2 regions of the Gordonia sp. G4 genome follow, and region 2 is predicted to be linked to the other one. Evidence: riboswitches for the same ligand, from Rfam matches in the RefSeq annotation. Region 2 holds a riboswitch; the other holds the start of a gene.

Region 1 (5,930 bases), 1.2 Mb from region 2:
GTGGCGCGCGTCTCACTTACGGTGGAGGCACCCGGTCGAGGCGATCGGGATGCGAGGAGGCGTGGTGCGCGGCGACGGCGACGGCTGGGTGATCGATCCCGACGGTTCACGATATTGGGGAATCCACGGAGCGGCAGGCCTGTTGTTGCGGGCGCCGCTGCCGGAGGGAACGACCGGTGTACTCCTCCAGCACCGCGCCGCGTGGTCGCATCAGGGTGGCACCTGGGCGCTGCCCGGCGGCGCCCGCGACTCGCATGAGGGCGCCATCGACACGGCGATCCGCGAGGCCCAGGAGGAAGCCGGTATCACCGGGGACGACCTTCGCGTCGTCGCGGCGGTCGTCACCCACGAGTCGCCCGGCGGATGGACCTACACGACCGTCATCGCCGAGACCGACACGCCGGTCCGCACGGTCGCCAACTTCGAGTCCACCGAGCTGCGGTGGGTCGACGAGAAGCGGGTGGACCAGTTGCCGCTGCACCCCGCGTTCGGGCTCGCCTGGCCCACCCTCCGCGAGCGCATCGCGATGCTGGACCCCCAGAGCTGAGCTGAACTGACTGGGGCGGGACCCTTCGAGGCTCGTCGCTAGCGCTCCTCGCACCTCAGGGAGCGGAGGAGGTCACGCCCCGACCCCGTCCGCCGTCCAGGAGCCGGTTCGCGCCCGCGACCAGCGCGTGGACGTTCGCCTCGTCGCTGCTCGCACCCTCGCCGGCGGCCCAGGCATGGCGGCCGTCGTTTTCGCACAGCAGGAACGTCGTGACCACGCCGTCGACGACCCGCTGATGCAGACGGACGATCTGAACGGGGGCTCCGACGTCGTGGAGGATCGACGTCATCGCACCGACCGGGCCGGCGGCGACGGCGCTGCAGGATCTGATGCGGTCGGCGATCGCGAGCGTCGCCCGGCACTCGACCAGGTCGCCCGAACACGACGCGACCGACCATGACCCGAGCCGGATCGTGCCGCCGCGGGAGTACTCGTCGGTGAATTCCTGCCAGGTCATCCCGGTGGCCTCCTCGTGCATTCCAGGGGGAAGCGGACGGCCGTACCGCTCGGTGAACAGATCGCCACCGCGCCGGTCGTCGCGCTCATGCCACGAACAGGATCGATGAGTCAGATGAAGAGGGTGCATCTCGGTAACCGATTTCGGTCGAAGAACGGGTGACCGACACCAGAGCGCAACCGACCCGCAGCGGGGGGTCGGTCAGATTCAGACCCCGCTGCGGCGGGTTACGAGAATGCTCGTGATGCACAACATGATCGGTCCACCATAGACCCGCGACACCGACCGGGCAAACCTGTTTCGTCCCCGACGACGACTCGCTACAGCATCCCGGCGAGTTCCCGGGCCGCGGCGGTCGGGTCGGCGGCGGCGGTGATGGCGCGCACCACGACGATGCGCCGTGCCCCGAGCGCGGTGACCTCGCCGACGCGGCCGGCGTCGATCCCGCCGATGGCAAACCACGGTTTCGCCGATTGCGTTGCCCCCGAAAGCATTTTCGCAGTGGCGGACACGAGGTCGAGGCCGGCGGCGGCGCGGCCGGGTTTGGTGGGCGTGGTCCAGCACGGGCCGACGCAGAAGTAGTCGACGTCTTCGTCGGAGATCGCGGCGGCAGCCTGCTCGGGGTCGTGGGTCGAGGCGCCGATGACGACGTCGCGGCCGACGATCCGGCGGGCCGCCGACGGCGACAGGTCGCCCTGTCCCACGTGCAGGACGTCGGCGCCGGCGAGCGCCGCGATGTCGGCGCGATCGTTGACCGCCAGCAGCGCACCGTGCGCGTCGGTGATCGCCCGCAGTCCCGCGAGGATCTCGAGCTCCTCCCGCGCCTCCAGCGTCCCGAACTCGCGTTCACCCGGCGAGTTCTTGTCGCGGAGCTGCACGATGTCGACGCCGCCCGCCAGCGCGGCGCCGACGAAATCGAGGAGGTCGCCGCGCTCGCGTCGGGCGTCGGTGCACAGGTAGAGGCGGGCCGAGGAGAGCCGACGACGACGGTCTGTCGCGTGGCCGGAATCCGCGGACCCTGACCTGGTGTGGTTCGGGGTCGTCACGCCGACCAGGCTAACCGGACACCTGACGCCCCCGCGTAGGGTGGACCGCACGAACACACGGGAGCCCGGACCGGCCGGGCTGAGAGTGCGGACCGATCCGCTGACCGTCGAACCTGATCCGGGTCATTCCGGCGAAGGAAGGTGATTCCAGCGTGAATTCCCCTCGGAAGACTGCTCACCGCACTCTGACGGTGGTGGGCGGCGGCGTCATCGGGCTGACGTGCGCACTGGCCGCGGCCGACGCCGGGTGGCGGGTTCGCGTACTCGACGCCGGAACCGACGAGCGCGCCTCGTGGGTCGCGGGTGGCATGCTCGGCTCGCTCGGCGAGGGACATCCCGGCGAAGAGGCGTCGCTCGCCCTGTCGGTGGAGTCGGTCCGGCTCTGGCCCGCGCTCGTGAAGCGGCTCGACGACCCCGCCGTCGTCACCGCCACCGACTCGCTGTTCGTCGCGGCCTCGGCCACGGACATCGAGTACCTGCGGCACCTCGCCGACTTCGTCTGGGCCGGCCAGCCCCGCACCGACTCGGCGCTGCAGCCGGTGACCGGCCGCGACATCCGGGCACTCGAACCGTCGCTGAGTTCTCGTCTGGTCGGTGGCTACCGCGCGGTCGGGGAGTGGTCCGTGGACAACCGGCGCCTCCTCGAGGCGTTGCGTGCCGCGGTCACGACGGCCGGCGTGGAACTGGCCACCGCCCGCGTCGGGTCCCTGGCCGATCTCGACGACCCGGGCTCCGACGGGCAGATCCTGCTCGCCGCCGGGCTCGGCACCACGGCCCTCTGGTCCGGCGCCGACCTGCATCCGGCCAAGGGCGAGATCCTCCGGCTTCGTCGTACCCGCTGGTCCGTGCCCCCGCCCGCCCACGTCGTCCGGGCACGCCTGCACGGCCGGGCCGTCTACCTGGTGCCACGCGACGACGGGGTCGTCGTCGGCGCCACCCAGTACGAGGCCGAGGGGATGACCGACCGGGCGCCGCAGGCCGGTGGCGTCGCCGACCTGCTCGCCGACGCGATCGAGGTCCTGCCCGGACTGCGGACGTATGAACTGACCGAAGCGGCCGCGGGTCTGCGGCCGTGCACCGCCGACGGGTTGCCGCTCGTCGCCCGCGTGGACGCACGCACGGTCGTGGCGACCGGGCACGGGCGCAATGGGATCGTCCTCGCCCCGGGTACCGCCGAGCGCGTGCTGTCGATCCTGGAAGGAGTCGAGGAATGAGTATCACGGTGAACGGCGAGAGCATGGATGTCGACGACGACGCCTCGGTGCGCGACGTGGTCGCCGGGCTCGGGATGCCGGACCGCGGGATCGCGGTCGCGGTGGACGGCGCGGTCGTCCCGCGCGGTCGCTGGGACCGGTACACCATGACCGACGGCGCCGTCGTCGAGATCGTCACGGCGGTGCAGGGTGGCTGACCAGTCGACACCGGACCCGTTGCGGATCGCGGGCCGCGACTTCTCGTCCCGGCTCATCACCGGCACCGGCGGCGCGTCGAATCTCGCGACCCTGGAACGCGCACTGGTCGCCTCGGGCACCGAACTCACCACCGTCGCGGTCCGCCGCGTCGACGCCGCCTCGGGCACCGGGGTCTTCGATCTGCTGCGCCGGCTCGACATCGCCGTGCTGCCCAACACGGCCGGCTGCCACACCACCGCCGAGGCGGTCCTGACCGCACAGCTGGCGCGCGAGGCGTTCGAGACCGACTGGGTCAAGCTCGAGGTGGTCGCCGACGAACGCACCCTGATGCCCGATGCCATCGAACTCGTCGACGCGGCCGCCGCCCTGGTCGGCGACGGGTTCGTCGTGCTGGCCTACACCAACGACGACCCGGTTCTGGCCGCGCGACTCGCCGATCTCGGGGTGGCCGCGGTGATGCCGCTCGGGTCACCCATCGGGACCGGTCTCGGAATCCTCAACCCGCACAACATCGAGATGATCGTCGACGACTGCCATACCCGCTTCGACGACCCGCTGCCGGTCATCCTCGACGCCGGCATCGGCACCGCGAGCGACGCGGCGCTGGCGATGGAACTCGGTTGCGACGGAGTGCTTCTGGCGACCGCGGTGACCCGCGCGGAGAATCCCGAACTGATGGCGACGGCGATGCGGCACGCGGTGATCGCGGGCCGGCTGGCCGGGCGGGCCGGCCGAATTCCCAAGCGCTTCTGGGCCCACGCGTCCTCGCCCGGCCGCGATCCGGGCTGACGGGCGCCTGCGACAGGCCGTACGAATGACAGACCGGGCCGCTCCGGATTCGACGGTTATGGTCGAGGCGTGTTGCGGGTAGCGAATCTGACGAAGGACTTCAGCGGTCAACGCGCGGTCGACGACCTCACCTTCGAGGTCGGGCCGGGACGGGTGACCGGCTTCCTGGGACCCAACGGTGCGGGCAAGTCGACGACCATGCGCATGATGCTCGGTCTCGATCGTCCGACCTCGGGCACGGCGACGATCAACGGTCAGCGCTACCGGGACCTCGACCATCCGCTGCGTCAGGTCGGTGCGCTGCTCGACGCTCGGTGGGTGCATCCGAACCGCAGTGCGCGCTCACATCTGCGGTGGCTGGCGGCGAGCAACCAGATCCCGGCCGCCCGCGTCGACGAGGTGCTCGAGACGGTCGGGCTCACCTCGGTGGCCAAGAAGCGCGCCGGCGGCTTCTCGCTCGGCATGTCGCAGCGGCTCGGGCTGGCGGGTGCCCTGATCGGCGATCCGCACACGCTGTTGTTCGACGAACCGGTCAACGGCCTCGACCCGGAGGGCATCGTGTGGATCCGCGGGTTCATGCGCAAGCTCGCCGCCGAGGGTCGGACGGTGCTGGTGTCGAGTCACCTGCTCACCGAGATGTCGCTCACCGCAGATCATCTCGTCGTCATCGGGCGGGGCCGCCTGATCGCCGACTGTTCGGTCGCGGAGTTCACCGGGCGGGCACGACAATCGGTCCGGGTGCGCGGCCCGCAGCTTGAGCAGCTGCACGCCGCGCTCGCGGCGGCGGGGTTGAACCCCGCCCCGGGTGACCCGGACGGTCAGGGGCGTCCGGTGATGCGCGTTCCGGACACCACGACCGATCACGTCGGCGATCTCGCTGCCGCCGCGGGCATCACCCTGCATGAACTCTCCGCCGAGTCGGCGTCGCTGGAAGAGGTGTTCATGTCGATGACGGCCCACGCCGTCGACTACAGCGCCGTGGACAACCGCGCCGTTGACAAGCACGCCGTTGACAACCACAGGGGAGTGAACCGGTGATCGCCGCGATCGACGCCGAGCGGATCAAACTCGCCAGCACCCGATCGCCGTACTGGTGCCTCGGGGTCGTCGTCGTGCTGGGACTGGGCCTCGCGGTGCTGCTCGGTGCCGTCGCCGGAACCTCGTACGGAAGTCCCGGGGAGGCCGACACCCTCACCGACGACTTCCTGATCGGCGTCGACCAGTTCGGGGTCGCGGTTCTCGCGATCATGGCGATCCTGGGTGTCACCACGGAGTATCGCTTCGGCACGATCCGCCCGACCTTTGCCGCAATCCCGCGCCGCCCGCGGGTTCTCATCGCGAAAGCGGTCGTGTTCGGCGGACTCTCCTTCGCGGTGGTGGCGATCCTGTGCGTCGTCGCGGTGGTGGTCGCACAGGTGCTGTCCGGCGTCGGGGTCTCGCTGACCGGCCCGGAGACCGTCCGGCATCTCTGGGGCACACCGGTTTTCGCGATGCTGTGTGCACTGATCGGTCTCGCCGTGGGTGCGCTCGTGCGGCATTCGGCCGGCGCGGTGGCGATCATGCTCGTCTGGATGCTGGCGCTGGAACGCATCGTGTCGGTGCTCCCGCGCGTCGGTGAGCACATCGTGTCGTTCCTGCCGTTCCTCAACGGCTGGAACTTCCTCGCCGGCGGCAGTGAC
Region 2 (5,930 bases):
CCACCCCGATCCTGGGCGTCGGCCTCGGACTGGTCACGGGTCGTGGGCGGCTCGCGCTGACAAGCCTTCTGTATGTGGGCGCGGGGATGGTGATGGTGATCGTCATCGGCATCGCTGTCGCTCAAATCTTGCCGAATCCATCCACGGTGCTGGCGAACTCGCAGGTGGTCGGGCGGACGTCGCCGACCCTGATGGATCTTCTCGCTGCTCTGGCCACCGGCTTGGTCGGTTCGATCGCGGTGACCCGCCGTGATCTGGGCGATGTGCTACCCGGTGTGGCCATCGCGATCTCACTCGTGCCGCCGCTGGCGGTCACCGGGGTGTGCTTCGGCTCGGGTGCCCCGTCACTCGCGATCGGCGCGTTCATCCTGTTCGCCTCCAACATGATCGCGATGATCATCACCTGCACGGTCGTGCTGGTGTTCGCCAGGTATCACGACGTGGCGGACGTGGGGCGTCGTCGACGACGGCGAGCGTATGTGGTGCTCTCGGCCGCGTTCGTCCTCGTCACCGTGCCGATGGTCCTCAACTCCCTGTCGGCGGTGTGGGTCCGGCAGGTCCACGACGCCACGGAGCAGTGGCTCGCGGACACCCCGGGCGCCGAGGTGTCCGGGGTGACTTGGCACGGAGGCACGGCGACCATCTCCGTACTCGGTCCCGAGAAGCTGCCGCCTCTTACCGATCTCGAAGAATCCGTGCACGATCTGCTGCCCTGGGAGTCCGACATCGTGGTCATCCACGACGTCGGTGAGCGACTGGACGGCTAGGACGGCCTCTGATCCTCCGACCGGACGCCCAGTCGCCACAACGGATTGACCGGGCCGTGGCCGGCGCCCAGCGGATAGGCGGCCGCCAGGCAGCGGGTCACCCAACTCTTGGCGAAGGCGACCGACTCGGGGACCGGAAGACCGTGTGCGAGTGCGCACGCGATCGCCGCGGCCAGGGTGTCGCCGGCGCCGTGGTCGTGTGGGGTGTCGATGCGCTCATGGCTGAGCTCGATGAACTCCCCGCCGTCGTAGAGCAGATCCGGCGACTGATCCGACGCGCGCAGGTGCCCGCCCTTCACCAGCGCCCAGCGCGGCCCGAGATCGAGCAGCGCCCGGGCCGCATCGCGCTGGGAAGCCGCGTCGGTGACCTCGATCCCGGTGATCAACCGGACCTCGTCCAGATTCGGTGTCACCACGGTGGCGAGAGGGAACAGGTTGTGACGCAACGTGTCGAGTGCCGAGTCGGCGAGCAACTGGTTGCCGTGCATGGATGCGCACACCGGGTCGACCACCAGCGGGACGGATGAGTCCCGACCGATGCCGCTCCGGCCGCACTGCTCGACGATGGCCTCGATGATCGGCGCCGACGCGAGCATCCCGGTCTTCGCCGCGGCGACTCCGATGTCACCGACCACGGAGTCGATCTGCGCCGCCACGGTCTGTGGGGTGATCTCCTCGAATCCGGTGACGCCCAGCGAGTTCTGAACCGTCACCGCGGTCACCGCGACGCACCCGTGCACCCCGAGCAGGGCGAAGGTGCGCATGTCGGCCTGAATCCCCGCACCCCCACCCGAATCCGAACCGGCGATGGTCAGGACCCGAGTCGGAACAGACCCGGGCGGGCCGATCGGGAGCCCGACGAAGGCCTGCTCGTCGACTGTGCGCTGATTTCCGTCGACCGTGCGTTGATTCTCGTCGACTGTGCGTCGTCCTGCGTTGACTGTGCCCATCAGGCACCCCCTGCGGTCTCGAGCGGTAGATACACGCGGCTCCCGGCGTCGGCGAACTCCGCCGACTTCGCCGCCATGCCCTCCGCGATCGTTCGGTCGATGTCCTCGGTGGTCACGAGACCGTGCTCCTCGGCGTAGGCGCGGACATCCGCCGAGATCCGCATCGAGCAGAACTTGGGGCCGCACATGGAACAGAAGTGGGCCGTCTTGGCCGGCTCGGCGGGCAGTGTCTCGTCGTGGAAGGCGCGGGCGGTGTCGGGATCGAGGGCGAGGTTGAACTGGTCGTTCCAGCGGAATTCGAAGCGCGCCTTGCTGAGTGCGTCGTCGCGTTCCTGCGCCCGCGGGTGCCCCTTGGCGAGGTCGGCGGAGTGCGCGGCGATCTTGTATGTGATCACGCCGACCTTGACGTCGTCGCGGTCCGGGAGGCCGAGATGCTCTTTCGGTGTCACGTAGCAGAGCATCGCGGTGCCGGCCTGGGCGATCATCGCCGCACCGATCGCCGAGGTGATGTGGTCGTATGCGGGTGCGATGTCGGTGGCGAGGGGCCCCAGAGTGTAGAACGGCGCCTCCTCGCACAGCTCTTCCTCGAGGCGTACGTTCTCCGCGATCTTGTGCATGGGGACGTGCCCTGGTCCCTCGATCATGACCTGCACGCCATGGGATTTGGCGATCGTGGTCAGCTCGCCGAGGGTGCGGAGCTCGGCGAACTGCGCCTCGTCGTTGGCGTCGGCGATCGATCCCGGGCGTAGGCCGTCGCCGAGCGAGAACGTGATGTCGTAGCGGCGGAAGATCTCGCACAGCTCGTCGAAGTGGGTGTACAGGAACGACTCCCGGTGATGCGCCAGGCACCAGGCGGCCATGATCGAACCACCGCGGGAGACGATTCCGGTCACCCGCTCAGCGGTGAGCGGGACGTGGCGCAGCAGGACTCCGGCATGGACCGTCATGTAGTCGACGCCCTGCTCGGCCTGCTCGATCACGGTGTCGCGGTACAGCTCCCACGTGAGCGAGGCGGGATCGCCGTTGACCTTCTCGAGCGCCTGATAGATGGGTACCGTCCCGACGGGGACGGGCGAGTTGCGAATGATCCACTCGCGGGTGGTGTGGATGTCGGCGCCGGTCGAGAGGTCCATGATCGTGTCGGCGCCCCAGCGGGTCGCCCACACCATCTTCTCGACCTCGTCGGAAATCGAGCTGCGGACCGCCGAATTGCCGATGTTCGCATTGACTTTCACCGCGAAGCGCTTCCCGATGATCATCGGCTCGGACTCGGGATGACGATGGTTCGCCGGGATCACCGCACGTCCGATCGCCACCTCGGACCGGACCAGTTCGGCGTCGACGCCCTCCCGGGCGGCGATGAACCGCATCTCGTCGGTGACGATCCCGGCGCGCGCCCAGGCCAGCTGGGTGCTCGCGCCGTCGATCGGCTCGGGCCGGTGCCAGCTGTCGCGGGTGGGTGCGAGGCCCTGCTCGACGTCGATGCGCGCCGACCGGTCGGTGTACGGGCCCGAGGTGTCGTAGACGTCCAGATGCTCGCCGTTGGTGAGGTGGATGCGACGCTGCGGTACACGCAGGTCGTCGACCGAGAGATAGTGCTTGGTGCTGCCCTCGATGGGACCGAGGGTCAGGAACCCGGAATCGGCAGGTGCGCTGTCGGTGCGCGTGGCGGATACACGTGTGCCCATGGCGGTTCTCCCTACGCCGGCATTACCCGGACAGGTTCGAGCGGTCGGCGACCGCCCGTCGCCATCTCAGCCCTCGGTCATCGTGAGAGCCCCCGCGGTGTGTAGTTGTCGTGCGCCCGTCACCATACCTCGACTCGTCCGGAGCCAGGCCCGGGGCGGGAGTGAACCGTCTCGATCTGCGACGGCAGCGCCATCGGGGTCGGCAGTTACGGTTCCGTAAGGTAGCGTGTGACCCTGATCACAGACGGTGCCGGTGTCGAGCCGCGGCAGTCGCCCGTCGGCGATCAGATGTCCGCGATCAAGAGGTGAGGAGGGTCGGGTGCTACGTAAGCATCGTCAGCGACCACCACAGTCGGCGAAGTCGATCCTGCAACAGATCTCGCAGGTGGTGCACAACCCGGACCGCGACCGATTCGAACTCTGGGTCGCCGGTGACCTGGTCGGTGTGCTCGGCTATTCGACCGAGACGGTCGACGGTCAGACCACGATCACCGTGCTGCACACCGTGCTCTACGACGAGTACAGCGGACACGGCCTCGCCACCCGGCTCACCCGCACCGTCGTGCACCATGCCCGCGAGCAGGGCGCCCGCCTGCGGCCGGTGTGCACGTTCACCAAGCGCTACCTCGACAGCCATCCCGGGATAGTGACGCTCGCCCCGGTGTGATCGAGCGTCGGAGGGCACGTCGACGCCCTTCGTGGCTCGTCGCTATCGCTCCTCGCACCTCAGGGAGCAGGAGTCGTTCGTCGCTATCGCTCCTCGCACCTCAGGGAGCGGGCGGGCCGGCGAGCAGTGTCTCGCGAAGTACCTTTTTGTCGATCTTGCCGACCGCGGTGACCGGGAGTGTGGTCACGACGCGGATCACGTCCGGCAGCTTGAACGATGCGAGTCCGCGCCCGGTGAGGAACGTCCGGATCGTGGCGAGTTCGAGCGGCTGGGCCGGCGGGTGCTCGTGTGAGAGCACCACGGCGGCGCAGATCTTCTCGCCGAGCGCGTCGTCGGGAAGTCCGACCACGGCGACCTGCCGGACCGAGTCGTGCGCGAGGAGGTTCTCCTCGACGTCGTCCGCGGCGACGTTCTCGCCGGCGCGCACGATGGTGTCCTTGATGCGCCCGGTCACGGAGACGTGGCCCGACGGCAGTCTCGTGACCTTGTCGCCGGAACGATAGAACCCGTCCGGCGTGAACGACTTCTCGTTGTGCGCCGCGGCGCGGTAGTACCCGCGGATCGTGTACGGCCCCCGCACGAGCAGTTCCCCTTCGACGCCGTCGGGGACGTCGGCGCCGTCTTCGTCGACCACCCGCACCTCGTCGAGTTCCGACATCGGGGAACCCTGCACCTGATGGACCAGGTCGCGCGGTTCGCCGGGACGGGTGTAGCAGATCAGCCCTTCGGCCATGCCGAACACCTGCTGGACGACGTCGCCGAGGGCCTCGTCGAGGGCGACCGCATCGGGCTGGGCCAGTTTGGCGCCACCCACCTGCAGCAGGCGTAGCGAACTGACGTCCGCCGGCTCCCACTCGGTTGCCGCGCACCAGAGTTGCGCCAGGGCGGGAACGAGTGCCGTCACGGTGACTCGGTGCCGTTCGATGAGGTCGAACGTGTTGTCCGGACTGGGGTTGTCGGCGAAGACGACATGGCCCCCGACGCCGAACACGCCGAGGATCCCGGGGCAGCACAAGGGGAAGTTGTGTGCGGCGGGCAGCGCGACGAGGTAGGTGTCGTCGGCGGTGAGACCGGCGACGTCCGCCGACAGGCGCGCGTTGAGGTCGTAATCGTCGTGCGTGCGCGCGATGAGCTTCGGCAGGCCGGTGGTACCCCCCGACACCAGGAACAGCGCCGGCAATCCGGGGTCCGGGTCGGCCGGCAGCCCGACGGTGGCGGGGTCGGCGTCGGGAAGCGCCGCGAAGCGGCCCGGATCGCCCGAGATGAAGACCTGTGCGACCTCGGGTACCCGCGACTGCAGATCGGCCGCGAGGTCGCGGAAGTCGAATCCACGACGACCGTCCTCGCCGATGTAGGCGACCGCTCCCGCGCCCGCCGCGAGGTGCGCGATCTCGGTGATCCGATGCGCGGGCAGTGTCATCACCGGCACGACGCCTGCGCGCAGCAGGCCGAACAGCGTCACGGCGAAGTCGAGGGAGTTGTTGAGCTGCAGGACGACCCGTTGGGCCGGCTGCAGACCGGCGTCGACGAAACCCGCGGCGCGGCGGAGGGTGGCGGCGCGGAACTCGGCGTAGGTGAGCGTGCGCGGACCGTCGGTGGAGGCATCGGTCACCGCGGGAACATCGGGGGAGCGCTCGGCGGCGAGATCGAGGGCCGCGAACAGCGGGCGGTCGAGGAAGACACCCGCATCCCGGTACTTCTGTGCCTGGGCGTCGGCGTAGGGGGTGAAACCGTCGAGCAGATCGGGCACGTGGTCGAGGTGCGTCGGCATGAGTTCATTCAAACACAGCCAGGATAGGGTAACCTTACCGGTCGATACGGGACGGCGAACCGGCTCTCGACCCGCGGGGGGTTGTTT

Evidence for each region. Region 2 has a riboswitch for thiamine pyrophosphate ahead of thiC (phosphomethylpyrimidine synthase ThiC). Riboswitches for the same ligand answer to the same signal wherever they lie in the genome.
Region 1: linked by a shared signal. The riboswitch ahead of thiO (glycine oxidase ThiO) and the one ahead of thiC (phosphomethylpyrimidine synthase ThiC) in region 2 are both predicted to bind thiamine pyrophosphate.

The regions. Positions count from the first base shown of each region.
Region 1 covers NZ_CM173442.1:1,027,270-1,033,199, reverse strand. Annotated here, with positions in the region: gene AC3B5T_RS04495 (NUDIX hydrolase) at 65-547, shown strand; gene AC3B5T_RS04490 (hypothetical protein) at 603-1,004, opposite strand; gene thiE (thiamine phosphate synthase) at 1,325-2,050, opposite strand; TPP riboswitch at 2,098-2,208, shown strand; gene thiO (glycine oxidase ThiO) at 2,203-3,264, shown strand; gene thiS (sulfur carrier protein ThiS) at 3,261-3,461, shown strand; gene thiG (thiazole synthase) at 3,454-4,251, shown strand; gene AC3B5T_RS04465 (ABC transporter ATP-binding protein) at 4,321-5,289, shown strand; gene AC3B5T_RS04460 (ABC transporter permease) at 5,286-5,930, shown strand, end outside.
Region 2 covers NZ_CM173442.1:2,189,142-2,195,071, forward strand. Annotated here, with positions in the region: gene AC3B5T_RS09730 (TIGR00341 family protein) at 1-767, shown strand, start outside; gene thiD (bifunctional hydroxymethylpyrimidine kinase/phosphomethylpyrimidine kinase) at 764-1,717, opposite strand; gene thiC (phosphomethylpyrimidine synthase ThiC) at 1,717-3,405, opposite strand; TPP riboswitch at 3,413-3,502, opposite strand; gene AC3B5T_RS09745 (GNAT family N-acetyltransferase) at 3,725-4,072, shown strand; gene AC3B5T_RS09750 ((2,3-dihydroxybenzoyl)adenylate synthase) at 4,173-5,843, opposite strand.